Linked DNA regions of Chlorogloeopsis sp. ULAP01. The protein of the gene in region 1 interacts with the protein of each later gene in a pairwise test. Links are inferred from orthologs where the notes say so. Each region holds a gene or a part of one and is shown in the gene's direction. Other genes may lie near its edges. The genes, in order: accC and ribD.

Region 1 (6,275 bases):
ACGCATTTCATGACGGCTACTTAAATTATGCCGCAATGAGTAATCGTAACAACTCATATGTTTAACCTGGCTCCAACAGCTATATAGGTTTGATTATTTAATAACAATTTTTACTTCAAACTTGTGTTAATAAATGCAACAAGAAGTAAACACAGATAGTCAACAGTAATCTCAGCGAATCTTTAGAATAGCGATCGCTCAACCGTAGTTACCTTTGTGCTCAAATTTTGATTTAATTTGACTGGAATTAGAAGTCAACTATTCAAGCTGACTGTGTCGATCCCAAATATTTTGTTAAATAAGGCGAAAAGACTTCATAAATTAAAGTCAAGGGCTGTCCATGATGCCAAAACAAATAATGGCGTCCCCAAAATGGGCCTTTTTCATCGAAACCAGACTCCAATCCATCCGAATAACCATAATAAAGACCTTGGATATCTCGATATAGCTCTGTACGTAGACGAGCTAGACTAGCCCAAATAGGCAATGAACGATTTTGTAAATACTCATCTACATGGGAAGCCTCCCACCATGAGGTAGCATAAGCCAATCTTTGACCAGAGGCAGTACGCAGCCAGACTTGTCGCCGTAGTCTTGGCCCTGGCACGGCTTTAATCAACTCAGGAGCACCATCCAAATCCATGCCAATCAATGACATATCAATAACATCCACTTCTGTTGGCTCACTCGTGAGCAATTGTAAGTGTCTCGTTGGGGAACCATCGCCTAAAAGTAGCAATTGCCAAGCCGGAGCTAATTGAGCGTGTGGCAAACCTTGTTGAATAACTTCCTCCCCTCCTTGCCAGATGGGAGTTAGGCGGTGCCAACCCGTAGGCAACGTTAAGTTGTTTGTTTGTGCAAAAGTAGCAGTCAATTTCCTTTACAAATCTTCACTTATTTCTATCAAAGCACAAAAAACCCACACACCCAATAATGAAATAAGGCTATATAGGCAAATAAGGAAAATTTCGACTCTTGACTGGAAATTTTAAATGCGGATGGCGAGACTCGAACTCGCAAGGCAAAGCCACACGCCCCTCAAACGTGCGCGTATACCAATTCCGCCACATCCGCAAGGTTTTGCTGAATATCAAATATAGCACAAAAAAATATCTATAGTGGAGTAATACTTAGATATTTCAACAGGTAACGGCGAGGAGTCCCCCACCGCTCGCCCACCTAAAGGTGGGGGAGGAACGCCGCTCCCGGTACTGGGTACTGGGTACTGGGTACTGGGGGAGGTTGCAAAATTTGGGAGGGGTTTAAAGCCCCTTCCATAATTTTTCCGCTTTCCACCCAATTCCCAGTCACGAGTACCCAGTCCCTAGTCCCTTTTACAAAATCAACCATCCATATGCACAAAACTCTCACATAATTTATGTCTAACTGACAACAAAATTGTATCGAAGTGATATTAAATCGAAGTGTTCTTAAAAAGGGGTACAGCCAGAACTACATAGATGCAACACAGAAGTTAGGTACACTGTGGATGCACAGTGCGCCTTAATCGTCTGGAGCGGGAAATACCAGCACTAAGCATTGGTAAGCTAGTGAAACCCGTAAAAGCAGTGAAGTCAATGGTTTGGACTTGGTCATCTCCTGTCATAATGTGAAATCAGGCGAGAGCGTTGTTTCTAAATTGCCGGGAGAAAATGTCAATTTACTAAACTGATATCGAAGCTAGAAGATGAAGTTTGACAAGATATTAATTGCTAATCGGGGAGAAATCGCGCTTCGCATTCTCCGGGCTTGTGAAGAAATGGGAATTGCGACTGTCGCGGTACACTCAACCGTTGACCGTAATGCGCTCCACGTCCAACTTGCTGATGAAGCGGTTTGCATTGGCGATCCTGCCAGTAGTAAAAGTTATTTGAATATTCCCAATATTATTGCTGCCGCCTTAACTCGTAATGCCAGTGCTATTCATCCCGGCTATGGTTTTTTAGCAGAAAATGCTCGATTTGCAGAAATTTGTGCCGATCATCACATTGCTTTTATCGGCCCTTCTCCGGAAGCAATCCGGTTGATGGGTGATAAATCAACAGCCAAAGAAACGATGCAAAAGGCAGGAGTACCAACAGTACCGGGAAGTGAAGGGTTGCTGGAGTCAGAAAAAGAAGGATTAGCGATCGCCAAAAAAATTGGTTACCCTGTCATGATTAAGGCTACAGCTGGTGGCGGTGGTCGGGGTATGCGCTTAGTGCGATCGGAAAACGAATTTGTGAAATGTTTTCAAGCAGCTGCTGGCGAAGCAGGAGCAGCATTTGGTAACTCTGGAGTATATCTAGAAAAATTTATCGAACGTCCCCGTCACATAGAATTTCAAGTTTTGGCGGATAACTATGGCAATGTTATCCACCTGGGTGAACGAGATTGCTCAATTCAGCGCCGCAACCAAAAGCTGCTAGAAGAAGCACCCAGCCCCGCCCTAGACTTAGACTTACGAGAAAAGATGGGACAAGCAGCAGTAAAAGCAGCTCAGTTCATCAACTATACGGGAGCCGGAACAATTGAGTTTCTCCTAGATAAATCTGGAAATTTTTACTTTATGGAAATGAATACGCGGATTCAAGTTGAGCATCCAGTAACCGAAATGATTACTGGAGTAGACTTGGTTGTTGAACAAATCCGTGTTGCTCAAGGAGAAAGACTAAAGCTGACTCAGGATAAAGTGGTTTTAAGAGGACATGCGATCGAATGCCGAATCAATGCCGAAGATCCCGATCATGACTTTCGCCCTTCTCCTGGAAGGATAAGTGGTTATCTACCGCCTGGAGGCCCTGGAGTGAGAATTGACTCCCATGTTTATACTGATTATCAGATTCCTCCATATTATGATTCTCTCATTGGTAAGTTAATAGTTTGGGGGCCAGACCGTTCTACAGCCATTACGCGCATGAAACGAGCACTGCGCGAATGTGCAATTACAGGACTACCCACCACCATCGGATTCCATCAAAAAATTATGGAAAACCCACAATTTCTACAGGGTAATATCTATACTAATTTCGTGCAAGAACTTCAAAGCTAGGGTGAGGGTCTAGGGGACTGGGGAGATGGGGATAATAACCCTAAGCACTAAAGTACAGACGCGATTAATCGCGTCTGTACTAACCACTAACTCATCCCTAATTTACCCTAGACATCATAGTCAACAGTCCTTGCTGACCAAGGAGAATTTCCCTAATTAAACTGAAGATACCAACCCAAATAATCGGTGTAATGTCTACTCCCCCTAAAGGTGGGATCAACTTCCGCATTGGTACCAAAAAAGGTTCCGTAGGCCAAGCCACTAAATTCAAAGGAAAACGATTTAGATCGGCTTGGGGATACCAAGTTAGAACTATGCGGAAAATAAACAAAAGTGTCATCAGTCCCAAGCCGAGACCGAGAATCCAAGCAGTAAGGTTAACACCGATCATTGTCTATTGCTTCTCACTCTTTATGAAAAATAAAAACCTGGGGAGAGCCGAAATATTTAAGCTTTGTAAAGCTATTCCAATATTATTTTAACTAAATGTTCCAACCCTTAGGGTGAAAGAATTTGAGTGTACTGACTGTCAATTATCTAATTTGTGAAGGCAGTAAGCAAGCTTAGTGACCAAAATTTAGAAATCGCAAGTTCATGGGAGAATCAATTTCCCGTAGTAAAATCAATTCAATGCAAATAGCATAATTGCGATTTGACGCTAACACACCAAATGAGTCAACTACAAATACAACAGATGTATGGTTGTACTCTAACAGTGTGATAGACCATTAAAATTAGTATGAAGACTGTAAAAAAAGGTTGAGAACTATGACGCCTTCTTTAGCAAATTTTCTTTGGAGCTTGCTTTGGGGTACTTTAATTGTCGTTATCCCTGCTACTGTTGGGTTGATTTTGATTAGCCAAAGAGATAAAATCCAGCGTTCTTAATCATCTCATGAGAGTCAAATTGACTCTCAAAACTACTTGCAAATCAGTTAATTGCATAATTGCTGACATTTTGCAATTTATCTTTCTCAAGGTTAATCAGACCAAATCAGCAGATAATGGCTTTTTAGCTTTGGGTAATAATGTAGAGACGCGATCGCAGTCGCACGGGCGGATATAACGTCTGCACGGCGCTACTATGAGTTTCGCGTCTCTACAATATATTTATGTCTTGTTAGAGTAGAGATTTAAATTCTGACTGGATAACATAGATTTGATATTGGGAAAAGAACAATGATAACTTTTTGGCTGAACTCAGCCAGTGTTCTGGCTCAAGTAAATTTTGGAGCAAACTCAGCCAGTATCCTGGGAATATTCTTAGCTGTGGCTGGAGCAGCACTTTATTTTCTCCGTACTGTACGTCCAGAACTATCACGAGATCAGGATATCTTTTTTGCAGCTGTAGGCTTGCTCTGCGGCTTTATTCTTATTTTCCAGGGCTGGCGTTTAGACCCAATTCTCCAATTTGGTCAGTTGCTTCTAGTTGGCTCAACAGTCTTTTTTGCTGTCGAAAGTATTCGCCTGCGTGGAATCGCGACTCAGCAAGCCAAGCGCAATACCCCAATTGTGGATGATGAGCGGGAGGTTAGCCCTCGTTATAACTATGAAAAAAGATCCCCCTATAAGGCTCAGGTGGACTATGATTATGACCCACTACCTTACGATGACGAGTATGAGGAGGAGCAACCTCGTCCCCGCATTCCAGGTAGTAGAGAAAATCGTTCTTCTCGCGAAGAATTTTATGAAGAAGAATCTCCCCGTCGCCCAGAGCGCCGGAATGTAAGTGAAAGACCAGAATTGACAGATAGACAGCGCAGACGTGGTACTACGCGTCCGACAAAGCGCACTCCTGAAAAAATTGAAGATGATTGGGGTGCTTCCAGCAGAAAAGTTGATGATTGGGATACCCCAACTAGCGAAGAAAGAAGAACTCCTCGGCGTAGTAATAACGGCTCTTTCCGTCCAGAAAGTCGCGCTGAGGATATTGTAGATAATACGTCCAGACCACCGAGAAGACGTCGCCCATCGAGCAGCTCAGAACCGCAACCAGAGCGGACTGACGACGATGTTATATCTACTGACTATGTAGAATATAAACCAGTAAAAAATTCAGAAGAAGAACCAGATAATTCGGTAAATTTTGATGATGTTTAAATAAACTAGGGAGGAAGTTACAAAAAGGTAACAGAAAACAGGTGAGGTGAAAAAAATTACACCTAGATTTTGGCTCCAAAGACCACTTAATTGGAGTCTCATTTTTGGATTGACAGGTTTACTAATCTCTTGTAGCTCCGATAATATTCCTATTGGCCCCACTTCTGTTAATAGTCGCTACACTGAAGCACAACCGACTTTGAGTGGAAACGGGCGGCTTTTGGCATTTGTATCTAATCGAAATGGCGCTCACCAGATACTGCTGTACGATTTGCAGCAGCAGTCTTTTGTGCGTACACCACGTTTAAATCGTCCGGAGACAATCGCTGAAAGCCCAAGCCTTAGCTACAACGGACGTTACATAACTTATATTACTAGCGATCAAGGTAGACCAGTGGTGGCGCTTTACGATCGCGCCATACAGCAATCACAAATCCTTACTCCTACATATCGCGGTTGGATTAGAAATCCTAATATCAGTCCCAATGGGCGCTATGTAGTCTTTGAATCCGCTAGTCGCGGTCAGTGGGATACTGAAGTACTAGATCGAGGCCCAAATATTGAGTTAGACATTCCTAATGGTGCAACTATAACTCCACCTCCGCAGTAGCAAGAGGACACGGGGAGGTGGAGACACAGAGACAAGGGGAGTAATAAACAACTAACCTAACCACTAACCCTCCGGGTACTCTACCTTGAAGCCGCCCTAGCCTGCGGAAAGCCGCAGAAGCGTCTACCGACTTCTCTTTGCAGTGCTGCCTCACCACTAACAAATGACCAATTACTAATGACTAATGACCAAATGCTATATTTTTCTACCTATACTTACACTAACAACTTTATTAAATGGCTGTGGTGGCTATCCCCGTCTTTTGAGCTATCCTTTTGATCCTGGAGGAAGAAGTCTTAACAGTACTGCTTCAGAATTAACGCCGCAAGTTTCTGGAAGATTTATTGTTTTTACTTCTGACCGACGAGGCAGCCAAGATGTCTATATGTTTGATATGGTGACTCGCAGTTTAATTGATTTACCTGGTTTAAATTCTTTTGATGCGATCGCCTCTCATCCCAGTATTTCAGACAATGGTCGTTATATTGTTTTTGCTGCTTCTCGTCAGGGGCGAACAGCTATTTTCCTGTACGA
Region 2 (6,400 bases), on another replicon or contig:
CGATACAGCCGAGATTATGCTCAAAAGCTTTATTCAGCGTGTCAATGAGGGTAAATCGCTGGTGATGCCCCGGATTGTGATTGGTATTCCGAGTGGAGTAACAGGGGTAGAACGGCGGGCTGTGATGGATGCTGCCACTCAAGCAGGTGCTAGAGAAGTTTTTTTAATTGATGAGCCTGTGGCAGCAGCAATTGGCGCGGGTTTACCTGTAGCTGACCCCACTGGCAACATGATTGTTGATATTGGCGGTGGTACTACAGAAGTAGCGGTACTGAGTCTCCAAGGTACAGTACTTAGCGAATCAGTACGCGTGGCTGGAGATGAACTGACAGACTCAATTGTGCAGTACTTGAAGAAAGTTCATAACCTGGTGATTGGAGAACGTACTGCTGAAGATATTAAGATTCGCCTCGGTTCTGCCTATCCAACTCATGATGATGATGATGCGATGATGGAAGTCAGAGGCTTACATTTACTTTCTGGTTTACCACGAACTGTCACCATTAAAGGGCCAGAAATTCGCGAAAGTATGGCAGAACCGCTATCAGTAATTATTGATGCGGTAAAGCGAACTTTGGAACGTACACCACCAGAATTGGCAGCAGATATTATTGACCGAGGTATCATGCTCGCTGGTGGCGGTGCATTGCTTAAAGGAGTAGATACGTTAATTAGTCATGAAACAGGAATTGTAACACACGTTGCAGCTGATCCACTATGTTGTGTGGTTTTAGGTACAGGTCGTGTGTTAGAAAATTTCAAGCAGCTAGAACGAGTTTTCAGTGCTCGTTCCCGCAATATGTAGTCATCATAAGTACTTTCAAATATTGGATTCTTTATAGAATCCAATATTTTTAACTAAAATAAAAATATAAGGGTATATATGTTTACATTACGTGGTCGATGGTGGGAACATAAAGGGTTACAAGTTGGACTAATCGCTTTATTGCTCGGTGGTGCTTGGTTAGTTCGACACACCCAAGGAGGATTGTTACTGGAAATTTATCAAGGTTTTAGCCGTCAGTTTCAAATTTTGCAGCCTGGACAACCACCAGAAGAACGGATTAAGAATGCCAGAGTTGTGGAACTAGAAACCCGGATAGTAGAGTTAGAAAATCAAAATAAAAAGCTTAAAGAATTATTGAAATATATCGAGAAAGAACCTCTTTCATCGCGCCCTGTTCCAGCAAGGGTGGTAGGGCGTAGTGCCGACAACTGGTGGCAACAAGTAATCCTCAATCGTGGTAGTCAAGCCGGAATTCAAGAAGGCTTCATTGTGAAGGCTGAAGGTGGGTTGGTAGGTTTGGTAGAGACTGTGACTCCCCATACTAGCCGCATACTATTAATCAGCGATCTCAAGAGTAAAGTTGGTGTAAATGTTAGCCGCACCGGAGCTAAGGGAGTTTTGCGGGGTGATTTGTCGGCAGATGCAGTACTAGAGTTTTATGAGAAAGTTCCAAATGCTAAACCCGGAGATGTAATTGTGACATCTACTTATAGTCAAAAGTTTCCATCTGGATTGCCAGTAGGACGAATAAAGTCTTTAGATGTTAAGAAACTTCCGGCATCTGTAGCAAAAGTGGAACTGTTTCCGTCGATACGTTCTTTAGATTGGGTAAGTGTATACCCGAAGCCGGAAAGCGAACATCTGGAGGGTTCTTCATCAGCGAATCAACAGTCACGAAAATTTAATTAGAAGTTAGAGGGCAGAAGGAAGAAATAGGATTTGACTCTTTTGTTCCATTCACAACGGTGGCAGCACCACCAGTTAAACTGCTTTCAAGTCACATTCCTATGAACTATAGTTCACAACAAAGTATGAAATTTCTCTTCTTTGTAACCTGTCACCTGTTCCCTATTTTCAGGTAAGAAGGCAGAAGAAGATTTTTGTCTATATGTTTTGTAATTTATACATAGAAATTTAATGAAAATTCCTGCATTTCGAGGTAGCAGGCAGAAAAAGCCAAAATTGCGATTCTCCAAAGGAAGTGCTAGGCGATCGCAAAAATCAATAATTTCCATTAAACCCCTATCTCGTTGGCATCCCAACCTCCGACAGCTGGTAAATTGGATTGTGATTTTTGGATCTGCACTCTTGTGCTTGCTGATGCTACCCACCCGCTTTATTGGTATGGAATTATTGGGAATAGGGCCGAACTGGCTATTAATTTGGGTAGTGGCTTGGAGTGTTAAGCGTACAATTATTCAAGGAGCATTAGCAGGTATAGTTTTGGGATTACTTCAAGATGCAATGACATCACCCGATCCTACTCATGTCTTAAGTCTTGGAATGGTGGGTTTTCTCACAGCTTTGCTACAAAAGCAGCGTTTTATTCAAGAAGACTTTATTTCGATTGCTTTAATTGTCTTTGGAATGGCAGTACTGGCAGAAACTATCTTTGCCTGCCAATTGGTATTGATGGGCGATCGCAATTCAGTACATATTTGGACTTACTATCAAAAGGTTGCTCTTGCTTCTGCTATTGTCAGTAGTCTCTGGGCTCCTGTGGTTTATTTTCCCCTCAATCGTTGGTGGCAACGGCTGAAATTAGCACAGCAACAATCTTAAACTAGTTGTTAAGAGTTTGATTAATGAGTGTATTTTTATACTATAAATTTTAGCTTACGATGATGGAGAGTACAGAATAGAATCAGTACTAATTTTTTCTGGAATTTTGGCAACCTTTGGCAAGATGGATTAAGGCTAGATTTAAAAAACTGGGAGCTAGATGTTAATGGTTAGTAGCTGATAGCTAATAACTATGAGCCATTAACAATTAGCAATTCACAACCAACTATTTCCTAATCCTTAATCCCTGTATCGCTAAAAATTATGGATAATTCTCCAGTGGTTGCTCAAGCAGATATATCCCTATCCAATTCACTTTTAGTGAGTTCGACAGCGAAATCGGATTCGCAACAACAACAGAAGGTGGGAAGCGACTTTGATCGAGCGATGATGCAGCGATGTTTAGAACTTGCTCGTCGTGCTTTAGGGCGTACTTCCCCAAATCCATTGGTAGGGGCAGTTGTTGTCAAAGATGGAGAAATTGTTGGGGAAGGATTTCATCCTCGTGCGGGTGAGCCGCATGCAGAAGTTTTTGCTCTCAAAGCAGCAGGTACAAATGCTTGTGGGGCAACTGTCTATGTAAATCTCGAACCTTGCAATCATTATGGGCGTACTCCTCCATGTTCGGAAGCTTTGATTGCTGCTGGGGTAGCAAAAGTAGTAGTGGGTATGGTTGATCCCAATCCACTGGTAGCTGGTGGAGGTATTACCCGCTTACGTGCAGCTGGAATAGAAGTATTAGTCGGAGTCGAAGAAGCAGACTGTCGCAAGCTGAATGAAGGTTTTATCCATCGTATTCTCTATAAACGACCGTTGGGAATTTTGAAATATGCTATGACCTTAGATGGCAAAATTGCTACTACTAATGGTCATAGTGCTTGGGTAACTAATCAGCAAGCCCGTGGAGTTGTGCATCAATTGCGGGCTGCTTGCGATGCTGTAATTGTCGGTGGAAATACAGTTAGACTTGATAATCCGCGTTTAACAAGCCATCAGCAGGAAGCACATAATCCACTACGAGTGGTGATGAGCCGTAGCTTGAAATTGCCAGAACAAGCTAACCTATGGCAAACAAAAGAGGCTCCGACTTTAGTGTTGACAGAAGTAGGAGCGAATCCTGCTTTTCGGGAACTATTGCTTAAACAAGGAGTAGAGGTAGTAGAATTTTCGCCACTCACACCAGATAGAGCAATGGCTTATTTGTATGAGCGAGGTTTTTGTAGTGTGCTGTGGGAGTGTGGTGGTACCTTAGCAGCTAGTGCGATCGCTCAAGGAGCAGTGCAAAAAGTTTTAGCATTCATTGCTCCAAAAATTATTGGTGGCAGTAATGCTCCTACGCCTGTAGGAGAGTTGGGTTTTACCACTATGACTGAGGCTTTGTCTTTGGAAGGTGTACAGGTGCGTGTGGTGGGTGCAGATTGTTTAATAGAAGGTTATTTACCTTTAAGACAATAATCTATGGTTAATAGTCAATAGTTTTGTGCTTGGACTGTAAACTATTGACTAAGAATTGATCGCCTATATGTTTTGTTGTCATGAGTACTGGCGTTCATGAGCAAGATCACGGATGAGGGATAACCGAGATTGAATGTAAATACAGAGAAAATCGGTTTCTTGGCAATCCAGTGAAGCTTGTTTTGTAGTTTGTTTAACTAACCACTGTACTAAGCTAGCATCATCCAATTGCAACAGCGTCTTTGTTTGAGTCGTTTCAACAATAGACCAAAGTTGACGCATAATCGTGGGAGTCATCAGACCTCCATATAATCATCATCAGTTGTTTTCAGGATACACAATTTAATTTCAAAGTTCCGGCATTAACGTACAACCTGACATAAGTGTTATTAAAAACTTAATAAACGGACTTATAACTTGATGAAGATTAAGAATAGTGATATTGCAGCGCTTCTGTAACAGAAATTAATCTAATTAGAAGGCAGATGGCAAAAGGCAGAGGGCAGAAGTCGTTCCGCGCAAGAGCGCAGGTAGGGAAGAAAGTTTTTTCATTCGTTATTACTGTAAGCAGTTCATGAAAGCTACTTAATTTATAGCTAGTTATATATTGAATTATTGCGGTTTTTTTTGTAGTTGTAAATTCCTAGAGGCGATCGCCTAACTTCTAGTAACTGGGAAATTGCCTTCATAACTTGGAATCACCGAATTGAACATTCTGTATAAATAAAGTTTAATTCTGACATGAGATGAAGAAACCAATTTTGTTACAGTAAGCTTTTGCTTCTTGTTCCAACTTTGCGATTTCAGTTTGCCACTGCTGAAGTTTCCTTTTGCGTTCAAGTAATTTATCTTGAGTTGGGTTTCTGGATGATTCTGTACCTAGATTTGGGTAAATACCCTTTTTCTCAAGCCAATTGCGGCAATTAGGCTGCCAAAGATACATATGATCGTGCTTATCACCATCGAGACAACGAATTTGCTTGACAGTTAGCTTAGATTCACCAAAAAGAATCTGCTGATTTCTGTCATTATTAGGAAACAAGCGCATCTCACTGCCTATTCCGCGAAAAAATTCCACTACCAGCCACTCACTAAAACCGAATATGCAGACTTCTGTAAGTTCGCTACCATCATCTTCTAGTAAATCCACATCTCCTTTAAGCTCATATCCGATAGCAATTTGTGATGTTTCCCAGCAGCAGTGAGGGTGTTCATCATCCCACTATGCTTTGGCATGGATACAGCAAACCCATTCCAACTCGTTTACATCACTTTACCTTGTTCAATTGCTTTTAGAACTTCATCAACAGTTCGTACAGATATTGTTGGATCTGGTAGATTGCTAGTAAGAGTAATCAGATTATCAGGATGATACTGATTAGAATTAGACAAAAAAGGAGTATGAAACTGAAAGTTCATCACTTTTTCTCTTATAAAGACAGATTTGAATGAGTTTTTCCAGTTAAATCATTGCTACGAAACTGAAAGCGGAAAAGTACTTTGCGATCGCTAGGGTTATCAAAGCGCTGTTCTGCTTCTATTTCGCCACGCCCGGCTGCTAAAATTTTTTGACTTAAACGGGTTTTGGTAGGAAAACTTATTTCATAAAAGATATATCTAGTAACTGATGCTGAACGTTGTAAGCTTAGTTCTAGATTGGTTTTATAATCTCCTTCTGAACTAGTATGTCCTTCTATAACTACGCGGCTAATTTCCTTTTCAAATTCAGGTTTGGAGAAAATTACACTGCTATAAATAGGAATAAAACGGCGTAGAAATTCCTTGCCCTCTGGTTTGAGTTCGGCACTACCTTTAGAAAAAAGAATTGCTTCTCTAATGCTCACATCTCCGCTTTCTGGATTGACTTTGACGTCAATATTGTTGCTTTTAATCTGTCCGACAACATTGCCTATGACTACCCGTTTTGGTTCGTCTCTTTGGAGGATTACAGTAATAAAAAGTAGTACAAAAAACATCAATAAACCAGACATCAAATCGCCAATAGACAGATAAGTGTTTGCATCATCATCATCGGTAATTTCTGATTCAATTTTGTCTCTGATGAAATCATTCATGATACTTTTTTCCATTACTGATGTCACCGTTATTTCTAGCTGCCACCAAAACTTCTGCTGTCTGTAGTAAATTGCCGCAAACCTTAGCCATAGCAGTATCAGCTTCTTTGAAAAAGTTGTTTTGGGAGTTTTCAAAGTGATTTGTCCAAGCTGTTAAAGATTCTTGGAAAGTTGTTGTTAGCTTACTGTATTCTTGTCTTACACCCTGCACTTGCTCACCGATATTACGAGCAAGTTCTTGCAGTTGTAATAGCCTCTGGCTGGAATTTAGTCCGACAGCAGTGGCGAGTTCACTAACTCT

What was found.
Region 2: the proteins of accC (region 1) and ribD interact in binary tests that used the Escherichia coli proteins (3 or more experiments, as listed by UniProt). The link is inferred for Chlorogloeopsis sp. ULAP01 from one-to-one orthologs.

Annotation. Positions count from the first base shown.
Region 1 is NZ_JAUDRH010000004.1:386,559-392,833, reverse strand. What follows is about bases 1,019-3,859. They hold accC (acetyl-CoA carboxylase biotin carboxylase subunit), read left to right. Parts: upstream 1,019-1,687; coding sequence 1,688-3,031; downstream 3,032-3,859. Other genes in these bases: psbX (photosystem II reaction center X protein), read left to right, coding at 3,800-3,859; QUB80_RS10280 (YggT family protein), read right to left, coding at 3,129-3,422; QUB80_RS10290 (hypothetical protein), read right to left, coding at 1,180-1,311. In the rest of the region: QUB80_RS10300 (chorismate lyase), read right to left, coding at 263-874; more of psbX, read left to right, coding at 3,860-3,919; QUB80_RS10270 (hypothetical protein), read left to right, coding at 3,927-4,097; QUB80_RS10265 (Ycf66 family protein), read left to right, coding at 4,211-5,131; QUB80_RS10260 (TolB family protein), read left to right, coding at 5,178-5,741; QUB80_RS10255 (TolB family protein), read left to right, coding at 5,926-6,275. UniProt on the Escherichia coli protein: This protein is a component of the acetyl coenzyme A carboxylase complex; first, biotin carboxylase catalyzes the carboxylation of the carrier protein and then the transcarboxylase transfers the carboxyl group to form malonyl-CoA.
Region 2 is NZ_JAUDRH010000003.1:489,200-495,599, forward strand. Bases 1,963-4,928 are described here. They hold ribD (bifunctional diaminohydroxyphosphoribosylaminopyrimidine deaminase/5-amino-6-(5-phosphoribosylamino)uracil reductase RibD), read left to right. Parts: upstream 1,963-2,833; coding sequence 2,834-4,024; downstream 4,025-4,928. Other genes in these bases: mreD (rod shape-determining protein MreD), read left to right, coding at 1,963-2,569; QUB80_RS08415 (hypothetical protein), read right to left, coding at 4,103-4,321; QUB80_RS08420 (hypothetical protein), read right to left, coding at 4,755-4,928. In the rest of the region: QUB80_RS08395 (rod shape-determining protein), read left to right, coding at 1-805; rod shape-determining protein MreC, read left to right, coding at 884-1,696; more of mreD, read left to right, coding at 1,925-1,962; more of QUB80_RS08420, read right to left, coding at 4,929-5,174; QUB80_RS08425 (hypothetical protein), read right to left, coding at 5,288-5,443; QUB80_RS08430 (OmpA/MotB family protein), read right to left, coding at 5,455-6,099; QUB80_RS08435 (hypothetical protein), read right to left, coding at 6,092-6,400. UniProt on the Escherichia coli protein: Converts 2,5-diamino-6-(ribosylamino)-4(3h)-pyrimidinone 5'-phosphate into 5-amino-6-(ribosylamino)-2,4(1h,3h)-pyrimidinedione 5'-phosphate.